Regions from separate parts of the Pseudomonas corrugata genome, predicted to be linked through region 3. Evidence: predicted binding sites of a transcription regulator. Region 3 holds the regulator's gene; each other region holds the start of a gene.
The links. The regulator FliA, encoded in region 3, starts transcription of late flagellar genes. The targets are predictions, from matches to a motif close to CTAAAGTTTNNNNNNNNNNNGCCGNTAA.

Region 1 (5,822 bases), 3.2 Mb from region 3:
GGGAAACGGTCCAGCGCCACATGTCTTCTTCGTGCTCGGTCCAGGTGTCTTCCAGCACGCCACCTTCATAGGAGATGTGCAGCAGGTTGGCATCCATCGAGTACGGGGATTTCTTCTTGCCGTGACGCTCGATCGGGATCGCATGCTTCTCGGCGTAATCCATCAGTTTTTCGCGGGACAGCAAGTCCCATTCGCGCCACGGAGCAATGACTTTCACGCCGGGCTTGAGGGCATAGGCGCCCAGTTCGAAACGCACCTGGTCGTTGCCTTTGCCGGTAGCGCCATGGGAAATGGCGTCGGCGCCGGTTTCGTTGGCGATTTCGATCAGGCGCTTGGCAATCAGCGGACGGGCGATGGACGTACCGAGCAGGTACTCGCCTTCGTAAACGGTATTGGCACGGAACATCGGAAACACGAAGTCGCGGACGAACTCTTCGCGCAGGTCATCGATGTAGATCTCTTTGACGCCCATGGCCTGAGCCTTGGCGCGTGCAGGCTCGACTTCTTCGCCCTGCCCCAGGTCAGCGGTGAAGGTCACCACTTCGCAGTTATAAGTGTCCTGCAGCCACTTGAGGATCACCGAAGTGTCCAGGCCGCCGGAATACGCCAGAACGACCTTGTTTACGTCCGCCATGCCATCACTCCACGGGTTGTACGGAAAGCCGTGAAGTCTAACGTCCGGCGCAGATAATTTACAGAGGCGCGACAGCTTATGACGACGAAGCGACAGATTATGTCGACCGCGCGACGACAGCGCTTCAGGATGTCCGTGCGGTCGCAGCCGCGGCGGGCTTACCTGGAGCTGGAGCTGGAGCTGGAGCTGGAGCCGGTGCCTTGGCCGGAGCCGCAGCGGGGGCCGCCGGCTGCGGCGCCGGCGTTTCGGTGGGAGCAACGCGGGACAACTGCACCACGACCCGGCGGTTCCTGGCCCGATTGGCGGCGCTGGTGTTGGGCACCAGGGGATAACGCTCGCCATGGAAGCGCACGGTGATCTGCGACTCCTGGAAGCCATTGGCCTTGAAGAAATCCATGACCGCCAGCGCTCGGCGGCGCGACAGTTCACGATTGGTCAACCGGTTGCCACTATTATCGGAATGGCCATCGAGTTCGACGTGATTGACGCTCGGGTCAGCCTTGATGAAATCGAGCATCACCTGCAGTTGAGCCTTGGCCCGTGCATCGAGGTCGGTCCCTTCGCCAGGAAAGCCGATCTGGGTCTGCTTCACCTGCTCGAAGTTTTTTGGCAACAATTTCGCCACGCAGCCCTGGTAGTCACTGAACGCCTTGTTGAAGTGCACGGGCAGCAGCCGGACTTCCGACACATGCCCATCCCCGGTGTTGCGACGCACCACCGGGCTACGCCCCTCCATCAAACCGCTGATCAAGCGACCCGCCTGGATCTGGGAGCTGTCGAACAGCACATCGCCACTGCCGATCCTGACCGATCCCAGGTTGATGTCGCCCCGCCCCGGTTGCCACGGTGCAGCCGCCGCCAGCAGGGTAGCCGACCCGCCCCCCATCATCGGGTTATAGGCCTTGAGGCGGAATGTCGCCTGCTCGCCCGCCCGACGCACGAATTCGCCGCTGCCGAAATCGGTGATCGGCTGGCTCAGCCGGCACTCGAACTTGTCGCCTTCAACCGTCCACTCAATGCTCTCCAGACGGGTCTGGAAAGTGAGCGCCATGGCAGGAAGGCTGGCAAACACACTGAGCAAGGCTAGATAACGCTGGCGCACGGGAGGCTCCACTGGCTTTTATACGAAATTCGATACTCGCTGAGAGTATGACGCCGGCCCGAGACACTGCACGGATTCGGTTCATACCTGAAGGGGCTATCGGTAACTTGCGGCAAAACTTGATAGCGGGTGCCTGTATCGGTCTTTTCCGGTAGCATTCCCCAGAGTTTGACCCGCCTGGAAGCCCCCCAATGTCCGACCGCCTGACCCTGCTGCGTCCCGACGACTGGCATATTCATCTTCGCGATGGTGCTGTGTTGACCCATACCGTCGCCGATGTCGCGCGCACCTTCGGGCGCGCAATCATCATGCCTAACCTGGTTCCCCCGGTGCGCAATGCCAGCGAGGCCGACGGCTATCGCCAGCGTATCCTTGCCGCCCGCCCGGCCGGCAGCCGCTTCGAACCGCTGATGGTGCTGTACCTCACCGACCGTACCCAGCCCGAAGAAATCCGCGATGCCAAGGCCAGCGGCTTCGTCCATGCCGCCAAGCTGTACCCTGCCGGCGCCACGACGAACTCGGACTCCGGTGTCACCAGCATCGACAAGATATTTCCGGCGCTGGAGGCCATGGCCGAAGTCGGCATGCCCTTGCTGATCCACGGTGAAGTCACCCGCGGCGACGTCGACGTATTCGACCGCGAGAAGATCTTCATCGACGAGCACATGCGCCGCGTCGTGGAGCGCTTCCCGACACTCAAGGTCGTGTTCGAACACATCACCACCGGCGACGCCGTGCAGTTCGTCAACGAGGCCCCGGCCAACGTTGGCGCAACCATCACCGCGCATCACCTGCTGTACAACCGCAACCACATGCTGGTGGGCGGGATCCGGCCGCATTTCTATTGCCTGCCGATCCTCAAGCGCAACACACATCAGGAAGCCCTGCTCGACGCCGCCACCAGCGGCAGCGCCAAGTTTTTCCTCGGCACGGACTCGGCGCCCCACGCCCGCCATGCCAAGGAAGTGGCCTGCGGTTGCGCCGGTTGCTATACCGCCTATGCCGCCATCGAGATGTACGCCGAGGCATTCGAACAACGCAATGCGCTGGACAAGCTCGAAGGCTTCGCCAGCCTCCATGGCCCACGCTTCTATGGCCTGCCGATGAACACCGATCGTATTACCCTGGTCCGCGACGAATGGACCGCCCCCGCCAGCCTGCCCTTTGGCGAGCAGACTGTCATCCCGCTGCGCGCCGGTGAAAAACTGCGCTGGCGCCTGCTGGAGGAAAGCGCGTGAGTGAAGAGCATTTCGATGACGAACTGGACGGCAACGGCGGTTCAAGCGGCCCTCGCCACCCCATGGCTGCGCGGTTCCGCGGTTACCTGCCGGTCGTGGTCGACGTAGAGACTGGCGGTTTCAACTCTGCCACCGATGCGTTGCTGGAAATTGCCGCGACCACCATCGGCATGGACGAAAAAGGCTTTGTGTTCCCCGACCACACCTATTTCTTTCGCGTAGAACCCTTCGAAGGCGCCAACATCGAAGCCGCGGCCCTGGAATTTACCGGGATCAAACTCGATCACCCATTGCGCATGGCCGTCAGCGAAGAAACGGCTCTGACCGATATCTTCCGCGGCGTGCGCAAGGCGCTGAAGGCCAACGGTTGCAAACGCGCAATCCTGGTCGGCCATAACAGCAGCTTCGACCTCGGTTTCCTCAACGCGGCCGTCGCGCGCCTGGACATGAAGCGCAACCCGTTCCACCCGTTCTCCAGCTTCGATACCGCAACCCTGGCCGGCCTTGCGTATGGCCAGACCGTGCTGGCCAAGGCCTGCCAGGCTGCCGACATCGACTTCGACGGCCGCGAAGCCCACTCGGCCCGCTACGACACCGAGAAGACCGCCGAGCTGTTTTGCGGGATCGTCAATCGCTGGAAGGAGATGGGTGGCTGGCAGGATTTCGACGATTGAAATAGGCCCCTGTGGCGAGGGATGTATCTGTGGCGAGGGGATTTATCCCCTCACCACAAGTACTGCGTTTCAGTTTGAAACGCCCATAAAAAAACCGGCCCATCGAGAGCCGGTTTTTTTATGCCTAGTTCGCTTACAGTTTGTCGCTGTGCTCGCCCAGGTAAGCGGCAACGCCTTCAGGCGAGGCGGTCATACCCTTGTCGCCTTTTTTCCAGTTGGCAGGGCAGACTTCGCCGTGCTCTTCGTGGAATTGCAGGGCGTCGACCAGGCGGATCAGCTCTTCCATGTTACGACCCAGTGGCAGGTCGTTGACGATCTGCGAACGGACCACGCCTTTGTCGTCGATCAGGAATGCACCACGGAATGCCACGCCGCCTTCGGACTCGACGTCATAGGCTTTGGCGATTTCGTGCTTCATGTCGGCAGCCATGGTGTATTTCACCTGGCCGATACCGCCATTGTTGATCGGCGTGTTGCGCCAGGCGTTGTGGGTGAAGTGGGAGTCGATGGAAACGGCAACCACTTCAACGTTACGAGCCTTGAAGTCGTCCATGCGGTGGTCCAGAGCGATCAGCTCGGACGGGCAGACGAAGGTGAAGTCCAGCGGATAGAAGAACACCAGGCCGTATTTGCCTTTGATGGCCGAGGACAGGGTGAAGCTGTCGACGATTTCGCCGTTGCCAAGAACGGCAGGAACGGTGAAGTCAGGGGCTTGCTTGCCTACGAGTACGCTCATTGGATATCTCCTGGTGTAATAACGTGAAAAACTAAGATTCGCGTCAGCCTGTCACCCTCCGGCGACAACCCTGTGACACGAACCCGCTTCGCAAGGACCGACCATCATACACCGGGCATTTGGGCTGTCCTCAACGGTTTTTTGGCGTTATCGAAAAATCGCCAGAGTGCCACTAAAAAACCGTTCGTCAGCCCAAGGCTGCTCCAGCCCAGACACTTCAGAAACCACTTTGACAATCATTCTCGTTAACATTAAGATCCGTCTCAATTGAGTCACAACCAGCGACGGTTCTCACTTATGTATGTATGCCTCTGCACTGGCGTCACTGACGGGCAAATCCGCGAAGCGATCTATGAAGGTTGCTGCAGCTATCGTGAAGTCCGCCAGGCTACCGGCGTAGCCAGCCAATGCGGCAAATGCGCCTGCCTGGCCAAGGAAGTGGTGCGTGAAACCCTCGCCAAAGCGCAAACGGCCCAGGCGTCGATCCCCTTCCCCGTGGAATTCAGCGCCGCTTAATAACCAGCTTTTCAAAAGAACCGGACTCAGTGTCCGGTTTTTTTATGCCTGTAAATCAATTGCTTAGCTTCAAGACGCGGAACACAAACATTCTTATTCCGATTAATTTTCATTTATTATTCAATAACTTAGGTTTGACACCCGTCAGTACGCGGCTCAAACTCTGCCCCATATACAGCTACTACAGGGCAGGCCTCACCATGAAAGGCGACGTTACAGTCATCCAGCATCTCAACAAGATCCTCGCCAATGAACTGGTCGCAATCAACCAGTACTTCCTGCACGCACGCATGTACGAAGACTGGGGCCTGAACAAGCTGGGCAAGCACGAGTACCACGAGTCCATCGACGAGATGAAACACGCGGATAAACTGATCAAGCGCATCCTGTTCCTCGAAGGCCTGCCGAACGTCCAGGACCTGGGCAAACTGCACATCGGCGAACACACCCGGGAAATGCTCGAGTGCGACCTGCGTATCGAACGCACCGGCCACACCGATCTGAAGGCCGCCATTGCCCACTGCGAAAGCGTTGGCGACTTCGGCAGCCGTGAACTGCTGGAAGACATCCTCGAGTCCGAGGAAGAGCACATCGACTGGCTGGAAACCCAACTGGGCCTGATCGACAAAGTCGGTCTCGAGAACTACCTGCAATCGCAGATGGGCGAAGAATAATTTCGCCGAAGAGGAGCCACTAAAAAGCCCCGCCCTCTGACGAGAGGCGGGGCTTTTTATTGCCTGGCGACCCAGGCAGCACCGAATATCTACTGTGGGAGCGAGCCTGCTCGCGATTGCGGTGTATCAGCCGCCATCACTGTATCTGACCCGCCGCAATCGCGAGCAGGCTCGCTCCCACAAGATCCCTGTTCAACCACAGCGTGTGTGGCGAACATGAGGATCAGGCTTCGGTCTTGCTCTCTGCC
Region 2 (5,822 bases), 1.8 Mb from region 3:
CAAGCAGGTCCCGGTGCTCGGGGCACTTGAGAGCGATCGCCTGGTGCATCTGCGCCTGCACAGCATCGACGGACAGGTCGCCGAACTGGCCCTGGAGGCACGCCTGGGCATCGATGATTTCATTGTGCGCCGCGCCTGCGTTCTCGCCGGCCTGGGATTTACCTTATTGCCGAGCATGTATTGCGAGCAGGAGTTGACGGACGGCACACTGGTGGAACTGTTACCGCAATGGTCGCTGCCCGATGGCTGGCTGCAGGCGGTCTATCCCCATCGACGCGGAATGTTGCCGGCGGTACGCGCATGGCTCGACCATTTGGTGGACGCTTTCAATCGTTGTGGAGAAAGGACGTTATGAGTTTGAGCGAAGAGGATGTCGCACGGTTTTGCCTGGGCTTGCCTGGCGCCAGGGAAGATTACAAATGGGGTGGCGTACGGGTGTTTTCCATCGCCGGGAACAAGATGTTCGCCCTGCAAGGGCTGCGTAGCGACTCATTGGCGTTCAAGGTCGACAAGGACCTGTTCCTGGGACATTGCGACCGACCGGGCATCCATCCTGCCCCGTATCTGGCACGAGCCCAGTGGATCATCATGCACACGCCCTACCCCATGGGCGCCGAGGAACTGCATGGCCTATTGCAACGCTCCCACCAACTGGTGGTCAGCAAATTGCCCAAGCGCACGCAGGTCGGCTTGCTACTGCCGTAATACTCACACCTGCTGGCCCTTGCGGTTAATTTGAGTACACGAATTAACCACACAGGCCATTAGGCCAGCAAATGACCGCCCAGGAACAACTGGTCGACCCAGAACGCCTGGTGCAGCAGCACGATGAACCAGAACACCACCTGGAACGACACCTTGCGGGTCTTGTGTCGAAAGACCTGCTGGGCCAGTAATGCCCCGGGCCAGCCGCCGGCCAGCTCCACGGCATGCAACACGTTCTCGGGGGTGCGCCAGGTGTCGGAACGCGCCTTGCGCTTGTCACTCCAGTACAGCAGGAACGCCACGACGCTGACGGTCCCATAGGCCATCAACGGCACCCATGACGCCTCCTGCAGCACGAGCAGCAACGAACCCGTCAGCGGTAGCGTGCATAGCAGCGCAAACACGATCAACTTGAGCCGAAGGTTCTGTACTGCGCCCCCGGTGTCGCGGGCTGCGCGCCTGCGGGTGCCCGAATCTTTCATGGCTGGGCAGTCGTCCAGTCGACCCAACCGAATTGCCAGGTCGCAAGGATCAGCAGACCGAACGCGATCCGATACCAGGCGAACACCGCGTAACTGTGGCTGGTGATGAACCGCAGCAGTCCCTTGACTGCGATCATGGCGAAGATGAACGCGGTGACGAAGCCGATGGCGAACACCGGGAAATCCGCCGGAACGAAGAGTGCGCGGTACTTGTAGCCCGAGTAGACAGCCGCGCCGACCATTGTCGGCATGGCCAGGAAGAAGGAAAACTCGGTCGCGGTCTTGCGCGAAAGGCCGAACAGCAGCCCGCCGATGATGGTCGAGCCGGAACGGGAGGTGCCGGGAATCATCGCCAGGCACTGGGCCAGACCGACCTTGAGGGCATCCTTCCAGGTCATATCGTCCACCGTGTCGGCGTGTACTTCATGCTGGCGCTGTTCGGCCCAGAGCATGATGCCCCCCCCCACCACGAGCGCGGCGGCCACGGTGATCGGGTTGAACAGGTACTCGTGGATCAGGTCGGCAAACAACACGCCCAGCACTACGGCGGGCAGGAAGGCGATCAACAGGTTGGCGGTAAACCGTCGGGCACCGGGTTGAGTGGGCAAACCCACTACCACGTCGAAGATCTTGCGTCGAAACTCCCAGACCACCGCCAGGATCGCACCCAACTGAATAATGATGTTGAACGCCATGGCCCGTTCCCCACCGAACCCAAGCAAGTCTGCGACAACAATCTGGTGCCCCGTGCTGGAAATCGGCAGGAACTCCGTCAGACCTTCTACAATGCCAAGAATCAGTGCCTGAAAGGCAGTCCACAAATCCATTCATCCCCCAAAAAAGCCCCTGTCAGACAGGGGCTCATCGATAATCAAAGTGTTATGCCAATACAAGCAGCGGGGCACGATAACTGCGCCCTCCCCAAAAAAACCAATGAAAAATCATAGGCAGGCTTAGGTTTTGCGTTGCGAGGCCGAAATCCTATCAGACAAGCCCTCATAACGCCGCCGCGTTATGGCCCAGGGGGCAATCCACCGGCCGTGGATGACAAGAACAAGAAACTGGAGTGACAGCGTATGAATAGTTTGCGCAATGTGTCGATCAGCCGACGCTTGTGGCTCATCCTCGTCGTGGCCATCTTGATGGTATTTACGTTGGGCGCCTTGATGCTGAAGCAGATCCACGGTGACCTCTATCAGGCCAAGGTGCAGAAAACCCAACATGTGGTCCAGACCGCCAGCGGCGTGCTGAGCTATTACCATGGCCTGGAAACCGCTGGTACCCTGACCCGCGAAGCCGCCCAGAAACAGGCCCTCAGCGCTGTGCGGGGCCTGCGCTATAACGAGACTGATTATTTCTGGATCAATGACCTGACCCCGGTCATGGTCATGCACCCCGCCAACCCGAAGCTCGAAGGGAAGAACCTCTCGGCGATCCGCGACCCGAACGGTTTCGCGCTGTTCAACGAGATGGTCAACATCGCCAAGGCCAAGGGCGCCGGGATGGTGAACTACCTGTGGCCGAAGCCGGGTGCCGAGGCACCGGTGGCGAAAACCTCCTACGTCCAACTGTTCGAGCCCTGGGGCTGGATCATCGGTTCAGGCGTTTACGTAGATGACGTGCAAGCCGAGTTCCAGGCCCAACTGATCAAGGCTTCGCTGATTGGCCTGTCGATTGTAGTGATCATGAGCCTGCTGTTGACCCTGATCGTGCGCAGCATCGTGGGGCCCCTGCAGGAAACGGTGAACGCCATGGCCAACATTGCCAGCGGTGAAAGCGACCTGACCCGCACCCTCGACACCCACGGCCAGGATGAGGTCACTCAACTGGCGCGACACTTCAACGCGTTTACCAGCAAGCTGCGCCATGTGGTAAGCCAGTTGCAGGATTCGGCCAGCGCACTGGGACAATCGTCCAATGAACTGGGTAGCGACGCCGCCCAGGCCCAGGAACGCAGCCAGCAGCAATCGCAGCAGATGGAGCTGGTGGCCACTGCGATCAACGAAGTGACCTATGGTGTGCAGGACGTGGCCAAGAACGCCGAACACGCCGCCAGTGAGATGCGCGACGCTGAATCCCAGGCCCAGCAGGGCCAGGTCAACATTGACGGCAGCCTGCAGCAAATCGACCGTCTTTCCCAGACCATCGACCAGGCGGTGGAAGTGATCCGTACCCTGGCCAGCGAAAGTACCCAGATCGGCAGCGTCCTGGAGGTGATCCGCTCCATCGCCGAGCAGACCAACCTGTTGGCCCTCAACGCGGCGATCGAAGCCGCTCGCGCCGGGGAACAGGGCCGGGGCTTTGCGGTGGTGGCCGATGAGGTGAGGTTGCTGGCGCAGCGCACACAGAAGTCCACCGCCGAAATCCAGGGCATGATCGAACGCCTGCAAACCCACTCCGAAGCCGCGGTAAAGGTCATCAGCGACAGCAGCCGCGCCTCGCAACTGACCATCGAACAGGCAGGCCTGGCGGGCGCCAGTCTCAACGCCATCGGCCAGGCCCTGCGTAATCTCAACAGTCTCAACGCCTCCATCGCCAGCGCTACCCTGCAACAGGCCCACGTGGTAGAGGACATCAACCAGAATGTCACCCAGGCCGCCGGACTCTCCCACAGCACGGCCCTGGCGGCAGAGCAGTCGAGCCTGGCAAGCACCCGCCTCAAAGCACTGAGCGAACAGCTGAACGGCCTGCTCAAACAATTCCGGGTGTAAAAGCAAAGCTTGCATCCAGCCTGGATGCAAGCTGAACCACCGCTATCGCGAGCAGGCTTGCTCCCACAGGTCCTGCTGGCGACCACAGATACTGCAATCAACCTGGCCCCCCTGTGGGCGAGCCTGCTCGCGAGAGCACCGGCACATCCAACATTGATGTTGGAGCTGCCCCCACCATAACGTTTACAATCGCCCCCCTTTTCCATTCCCTCAAGGAGCCGCCATGTCCGGGCTTGAACTGTTTGCCGCAGCCCTCGGCGTGATCGCTGTCTGGTTGACCGTCAAGCAGAACCCCTGGTGTTGGCCGATCGGCCTGGTCATGGTGTTGCTGTACAGCTGGATTTTCTACGACGTGAAGTTGTACTCGGACATGCTGTTGCAAGTGATCTACGCCGCGCTGCAATTGTATGGCTGGTGGCAATGGACCCGCGCCGGGCAGCATCATGACGGACGCCAGGTCACACGTCTGGGCGGGCCGTCAGTGCTGCTTGGGCTGGCTGCCGGAGCAGCGGGCAGCCTGGTGCTGGGCGCCGCCATGGCGCACTGGACTGATGCCGCCCAACCCTGGCTCGACGCGGCGCTTACCGGCTTCAGCCTCGTGGCCCAGTGGTGGATGGCGCAGAAGCGCGTGCAATGCTGGCCTTTGTGGATCGCCCTGGATGTGATTTTTGTTGGCCTGTTCATCTACAAGGGGCTGTACCTGACCGCCGCGCTCTACGCCCTGTTCACCCTGCTCGCCGTGCAGGGCTGGCGGGAATGGCGCGCCGACCCGGCCCTGCGCGCATGAAAGTGGTGGTGCTCACCGGCCCCGAATCTGCCGGCAAGAGCTGGCTGGCGTCGCAATTGCAGGAACACTTCGGCGGCTTGCGGGTGGATGAATACGTCCGCCACTTCATGGAACAGTACCCCCGCGACACCTGCCTGGACGACATCACCGATATCGCTCTCGGACAACTGGCCTGGGAAGACGCAGCCCGTGCCCGACAACCGGCACTGCTGATCCTCGACACCCATCTGCTGAGCAATATCCTCTGGAGCCGGACCCTGTTCGGCGAATGCCCGGACTGGCTGGAACCAAGCTTGCTGAGGCGCCATTACGACCTGCATCTGCTGTTGAGCCCCGAGCAGGTCGAATGGACCGGCGACGGCCTGCGCTGCCAGCCTGAGCTGGCGCAACGCCTGCAGTTTTTCACCGCCATAGAGGATTGGCTGACCCGGCGCCAGCAACCCTTCCAAGTGATCGAAGGCAACTGGGCGCAGCGCCAAAGCCAGGTGTTCGCAGCCGTAGCCCAACTGCTCCAGGCCTGAACAGATCCCACCGGGACAGGTGATGGTATAGCGCCATCCTGTTGCACTCTTGAAACATCCCCGTCTTGTCAAACCCGGATCCAAAGCTGTTTCACTGGTTTGTCATCCTGACTGTCACGCCACTGAAACACCCCCTCAAAAGCCTGGATCCAGAGCCACTGGCCGCAGATGGCCTATTGACCCTCATGAGCCTTGTCTCATTCATGAAACAGGTCGCGCAACGCTCATTGCGCACAGCTAGCCAACCCATTGAATCGAAAGACTTTTACAAACCCGGCACGACATCTGCTCTTCTCCCCTCGCAACGCTGGACCAAGGCCAGCCCACCGAAGAAGGAACCGATGCCGTGGGGACTTTCGATAGAAGTTTGACCGTCCTGTTGTTGATCGGCTGCGCCGCCAGCGCGCTGCTCAGCCTGCCAGTACAGGCCGAAGGCAACGGCGTCATCGTCCTCAACCGGGACGTACAGCCCGTCCATATCGGTCGCAACGGTGGTAAGGACCCCTACCCGACCACCGTCAACGCCAACCCTTCCGATCGAATCAGCCAGGCGACCATCAGCACCGAATTGAGCGACGGCGAATTTGCCAGCGTCGCCAGCGGCTCGTCGATCCGC
Region 3 (5,822 bases):
GCTGCCTGTGATCACGTTGGAGCCAAGGTTGGAACAGATATTGCTCAATAGTCTTCAGAAGGCAGGGCAAGGCTCGGAAGAGGGCGTTCTGCTGGAGCCAAGCATGGCCGAGAAGCTGCAACGTTCGTTGATCGAGGCAGCCCAGCGGCAGGAGATGCAAGGCCAACCGGTGATCTTGCTGGTGGCGGGTCCGATTCGTGCGATGCTTTCGCGATTCGGTCGCCTCGCGGTTCCGGGGCTGCATGTGCTGGCGTACCAGGAAATACCGGACAACAAGCAAGTGACCATTGTTGCGACAGTAGGGCCCAACGGCTGAGGTAGTGGGTTATGCAAGTGAAGCGTTTTTTCGCCGCCGATATGCGTCAGGCCATGAAGCTGGTTCGTGACGAACTGGGCGCCGAAGCAGCCATCATCGGCAACCGCCGGATCGCCGGCGGTGTCGAGCTGACGGCTGCTCTGGACTATAAGCTGTCTGCGCTGGCCCCGCGGGTTCCGAACATGGAGCTTGAGGATGAGCTGCGCAAGACCCAGTCGCGAATCGCAAGCGCCCAGGCCGAATTGAGCCTGCGCAGCAGCGAAGGCGAGGCTGTCGCGGGTACCAATCGTCAATTGTTTGCCGGTCAGCCGTTGACCGCAGGCCTGCCGCTGACCGCTGCCGAACCGCTGATCGAGCCGACCCCGGCCGAGCCGCGTCGCCCTGCGCCTGCCCCGGCCGCAGCGGCGCCTGGTGTCGATCCGCGTGCGCTGGACTCGATGCGTTTCGAACTCAACAGCCTGCGCGAGCTGATGGAAGTCCAGCTCGGCTCCCTGGCCTGGAACCAACTGCAAGGCAGTCGTCCAGCCCAGGCCAACCTGTGGCGCCGCCTGCAACGCATCGGCCTGTCCGGCCCGCTGGCCCGCGACCTGTTGGCGCTGATCAACGATATCCATGAACCTCGCCAGGCCTGGCGCATGCTGCTGGCGCATCTGGCGCGCATGATCGCCACGCCGGAAGTCGAGCCGCTGGAAGAGGGCGGGGTGATTGCCATGGTCGGCCCGGCCGGCATGGGCAAGACCACTACCTTGGCCAAGCTCGCCGCCCGTTATGTACTCAAGTACGGTGCCCAGAGCATTGCCCTGGTCAGCATGGACAGCTTCCGTATCGGCGCCCAGGAACAGCTCAAGACCCTGGGCCGGATTCTCAACGTGTCGGTGACCCATGTGGATCCGGGTCAATCCCTGGCCCAGGCGCTCGAACCTCTCTTGCGCAAGCGCGTCGTGCTGATCGATACCGCAGGCTTGCAAGCCAGCGATCCGGCTCTGCGCATGCAGCTTGAAAGCCTGGCCGGGCGCGGCATCAAGTCAAAAAATTATCTCGTGTTGGCAACCACCAGCCAGAAACAGGTTCTAACCGCCGCCTACCACAGCTACAAACGCTGCGGATTGGCCGGTTGCATCCTGACCAAGCTGGACGAAACGGCAAGCCTGGGCGAGGTATTGAGCCTGGCGATCGGTCACGATCTGCCGGTGGCGTACCTGACTGATGGACCGCGGATCCCGGATGATTTGCATCTGCCGCGTCGCCACCAACTGGTCAGCCGTGCCGTGAGTGTGCAAATGCAGGACGAACCCAGCGAAGAAGCCATGGCTGATATGTTCGCTGATATCTACCACAGCCCGACCAAGCAGGTTGGCTGAGGTAATCATGAATATTTTTTGTACCTACATCGATGGTCTGCCAGGCAATGTTCCGTATGTGAACGCGCAGCCAGTAATGTGGCCTCCGTCTAAGTAAGACAGGTAAAGAACGAACATGGGCAGCATGCATCCCGTACAGGTGATCGCGGTGACCGGCGGCAAAGGTGGCGTCGGCAAGACTAACGTGTCAGTGAACTTGTCCCTGGCTCTGGCAGAGCTTGGCCGACGGGTCATGCTGCTGGACGCCGACCTGGGCCTGGCGAACGTCGACGTGCTGCTGGGGCTCACTCCCAAACGCACGCTGGCGGACGTCATCGAAGGCCGGTGCGAGCTGCGCGACGTACTGTTGCAGGGGCCGGGCGGGATTCGCATCGTGCCGGCGGCTTCCGGCACCCAGAGCATGGTTCATCTGACCCCGGCCCAGCACGCTGGCCTGATCCAGGCATTCAGCGACATCGGCGACAACCTCGATGTGCTGGTGATTGACACGGCGGCGGGTATCGGTGATTCGGTCGTCAGCTTCGTGCGCGCCGCCCAGGAAGTGCTGCTGGTGGTCTGCGACGAACCCACCTCCATCACCGACGCCTATGCCCTGATCAAGCTATTGAACCGCGACTACGGCATGAACCGCTTCCGCGTCCTGGCCAATATGGCCCAGAGCCCCCAGGAAGGGCGCAACCTGTTTGCCAAGCTGACCAAGGTCACCGATCGCTTCCTGGACGTTGCCCTGCAGTACGTCGGCGCCGTGCCGTACGACGAGAGCGTTCGCAAGGCCGTCCAGAAGCAACGTGCCGTCTATGAAGCTTTTCCCCGTTCCAAATGCGCGCTTGCGTTCAAGGCTATCGCCCAGAAGGTGGATACCTGGCCACTGCCGGCCAATCCGCGCGGGCATCTGGAATTTTTCGTCGAGCGTCTCGTGCAACAAACAGCAGGGCCCGTGTTATGACAGCCAGCGGTTACAACCACCTCTACAAAAAATCGGCACGGGACGCCCAATACGAGTTGATCGAGCGTTACGCGCCCCTGGTCAAGCGCATTGCCTATCACTTGCTGGCGCGGTTGCCGGCCAGTGTCCAGGTCGAAGACCTGATCCAGGCGGGCATGATCGGCTTGCTCGAAGTGGCGAACAAATACGACGCGAGCAAGGGTGCCAGTTTCGAGACATACGCAGGCATTCGCATTCGCGGCGCGATGCTCGACGAAGTCCGCAAGGGCGACTGGGCACCCCGTTCGGTGCACCGCAATACCCGCATGGTCAGTGACGCCATTCGCGCTATTGAAGCGAAAACCGGACGAGACGCTAAAGATCACGAAGTTGCGGCCGAACTCCAGTTGAGTCTCGATGATTATTACGGGATTTTGAACGATACCTTGGGCAGCCGCCTGTTCAGTTTCGACGACCTGTTGCAGGACGGCGATCATGAAGGGCTGCACGAGGATGGCGCGAGTACTCACATGGAGCCTGCGCGTGACCTGGAAGACGAACGTTTCCAGAGCGCGCTGGCCGATGCGATTGCCAATTTGCCGGAGCGTGAGCGACTGGTCTTGGCGCTGTACTACGACGAAGAGCTGAACCTCAAGGAAATCGGTGAAGTCCTGGGGGTCAGCGAATCGCGGGTCAGTCAGTTACACAGCCAGTGCGCCGCCCGTTTGCGGGGGCGTTTGGGGGAGTGGCGAGCGCGCTGACAGTCGGTGCGGGGAGGTTGCGAACAGGGTTTGCGTGGCACGCGTTGCGCAGTCTCGATCCGTTGTGTCCCGCACCGTTGTCGAATGCTGTACCGGATTGATTGAAATGGCGCGTTCAGGTGCTGCACGCGTTTAAGACTGCTTGGAGGTCGAATTGGACAAGAACATGAAAATCCTCATCGTTGATGACTTTTCAACGATGCGGCGGATCATAAAAAACCTGTTGCGTGACCTTGGGTTCACCAACACGGTCGAGGCTGACGATGGCACCACTGCCATCCCGGTTCTCAACAGCGGGAGCATCGACTTTCTGGTGACTGACTGGAACATGCCCGGCATGACCGGTATCGACTTGCTGCGCCATGTGCGCGCTGATGAAAAACTCAAGCACCTGCCGGTGCTGATGGTCACCGCCGAAGCCAAGCGCGAGCAGATCATCGAAGCGGCCCAAGCCGGTGTGAACGGCTATGTGGTCAAACCCTTCACGGCCCAGGCGTTGAAAGAGAAGATCGAAAAAATCTTCGAACGCATCGGTTAACGGCGCCACGGGGGAGCTATGGAGAATAACGAAGCTTCAATGGGCGATTTCGAATCGACCCTGAAAAAACATGCCCGCGAACTGGTCGACAGCCTTGAAAAAGGTCGTTTCGGCGATGCTGTCCAAATGATCCACGAGCTCAATCAGACCCGGGATCGTGGTCTGTACCAGGAAGTCGGCAAGCTCACCCGTGAACTGCACAGCGCGATCGTCAACTTCCAGATCGATCCGAACATGCCCCAGGCCGAGGAGGTCTCGCAGATCACTGACGCGACCGAGCGGCTGTCCTACGTAGTCAAACTGACCGAGGCTGCCGCCAACCGCACCATGGACTTGGTGGAAAGTGCCACGCCTCTGGTCAACGGCCTTGGCGATGAAGCCCAGGCCTTGAGCGTCGACTGGGGCCGTTTCATGCGTCGTGAAGTAGGCGCGGAAGAATTCCGGGAGCTGGCACGTCGGGTCGACGGTTTTCTGACACGCAGCAGCGCCGATAACCGCGCGGTCGCGAGCAACCTCAACGATATTCTGCTGGCTCAGGACTATCAGGACCTGACCGGCCAGGTGATCAAGCGCGTCACCCAATTGGTCACCGAAGTCGAAAGCAATCTGCTCAAACTGGTGTTGATGGCCAGCCAGGTCGACCGCTTTGCGGGCATCGAACACGACCGTGAAGCGATGCTTGCTGAAAAAGATCCACAAAAACATCTCTCTCAGGGTGAAGGTCCGCAAATTCATGCCGATAAAAGAGAAGACGTTATGTCCGGTCAGGACGATGTGGACGATTTGCTGTCCAGCCTTGGATTTTAGCCCTGTTTTAGGAGCACCCCATTAATGAGCTTCGGCGCCGATGAAGAGATCCTTCAGGATTTCCTGGTTGAGGCCGGCGAGATTCTAGAGCAACTGTCCGAGCAATTGGTCGAGCTGGAAAGCCGACCGGATGATGCGGATTTGCTTAATGCAATCTTTCGCGGTTTCCACACTGTAAAAGGAGGCGCCGGCTTCCTTCAGCTCAACGAGCTGGTGGAGTGCTGCCACATTGCCGAGAACGTGTTCGACATCCTGCGCAAGGGTGAGCGTCGCGTGGATTCGGAATTGATGGACGTGGTGCTCGAAGCGCTGGACGCGGTCAACAGCATGTTCAGCGAGGTGCGTGACCGTTCACCGATCACCGCCGCCACCCCTGAGTTACTCGCTGCGCTGTCGCGCCTGGCCGAGCCGCAATCGGCTGACGAAGTCGCTCCGGTCGAGACCGCGGTTGAAGAACCCGTCGCCGAGGAGCCAGTCGCCGAGGAATCGGGCGATATTACCGATAACGAATTTGAACAGTTGCTGGACTCCCTGAGTGCCGTCAAGGCCGAAGCCCAGGCCCAGGCCCAGGCTCCTGTCGCTGCTGCGCCCGCCGATAGCGGCGTGGCCAGCGATGAGATCACGGATGCGGAGTTCGAGTCGCTGCTCGATCAACTGCACGGCAAAGGCCAGTTCGCCGTCGATGCGGTTGTCCCGACGACAGCCCCTGCCGCGCCGAAACCCGCGGGCGACAGCTCCGACATCACCGACGATGAATTCGAAGCCTTGCTCGATCAGTTGCATGGCAAGGGTACTTTTGCCGTTGATGCCCTGGAGTCGGCCATTGCCTCCTCGCCGGCTCCGAACAAGCCTGCCGCCGCAGCGGCCGGCAGCGACCTGATCACCGATCAGGAATTCGAATCGCTGCTCGACGATTTGCACGGCAAAGGCAAGTTCAGCGAAGTCGGCACGGCCTCTGCCGCGCCAACTGCCGCTCCGGCAACCAAGGCGGCGCCAAAACCTGCTGCCAAGGCACCGGAACCCAAGGCCGAGACGCCGGCACCGGCTCCCGCACCCAAGCCTGCTGCCGCAGCTGCGCCTGCCCGTGCACCGGCCGCGTCTGCACCGGCAGACA

Region 1: the regulator FliA is predicted to act here: its motif matches at 1,833-1,860, upstream of QZH45_RS23625 (flagellar protein MotY).
Region 2: the regulator FliA is predicted to act here: its motif matches at 2,140-2,167, upstream of QZH45_RS17035 (methyl-accepting chemotaxis protein).

What each region holds. Positions count from the first base shown of each region.
Region 1 covers NZ_CP130434.1:5,282,631-5,288,452, forward strand. Annotated here, with positions in the region: gene QZH45_RS23620 (argininosuccinate synthase) at 1-634, opposite strand, end outside; gene QZH45_RS23625 (flagellar protein MotY) at 759-1,736, opposite strand; gene pyrC (dihydroorotase) at 1,928-2,974, shown strand; gene rnt (ribonuclease T) at 2,971-3,648, shown strand; gene QZH45_RS23640 (peroxiredoxin) at 3,782-4,384, opposite strand; gene QZH45_RS23645 (bacterioferritin-associated ferredoxin) at 4,682-4,900, shown strand; gene bfr (bacterioferritin) at 5,101-5,574, shown strand; gene grxD (Grx4 family monothiol glutaredoxin) at 5,798-5,822, opposite strand, start outside.
Region 2 covers NZ_CP130434.1:3,810,658-3,816,479, forward strand. Annotated here, with positions in the region: gene QZH45_RS17015 (LysR substrate-binding domain-containing protein) at 1-355, shown strand, start outside; gene QZH45_RS17020 (MmcQ/YjbR family DNA-binding protein) at 352-705, shown strand; gene QZH45_RS17025 (DUF1294 domain-containing protein) at 765-1,187, opposite strand; gene QZH45_RS17030 (undecaprenyl-diphosphate phosphatase) at 1,184-2,014, opposite strand; gene QZH45_RS17035 (methyl-accepting chemotaxis protein) at 2,264-3,898, shown strand; gene pnuC (nicotinamide riboside transporter PnuC) at 4,122-4,685, shown strand; gene QZH45_RS17045 (AAA family ATPase) at 4,682-5,206, shown strand; gene QZH45_RS17050 (hypothetical protein) at 5,553-5,822, shown strand, end outside.
Region 3 covers NZ_CP130434.1:2,060,614-2,066,435, forward strand. Annotated here, with positions in the region: gene flhA (flagellar biosynthesis protein FlhA) at 1-316, shown strand, start outside; gene flhF (flagellar biosynthesis protein FlhF) at 328-1,677, shown strand; gene fleN (flagellar synthesis regulator FleN) at 1,793-2,623, shown strand; gene fliA (RNA polymerase sigma factor FliA) at 2,620-3,363, shown strand; gene QZH45_RS09305 (chemotaxis response regulator CheY) at 3,530-3,901, shown strand; gene QZH45_RS09310 (protein phosphatase CheZ) at 3,920-4,708, shown strand; gene QZH45_RS09315 (chemotaxis protein CheA) at 4,733-5,822, shown strand, end outside.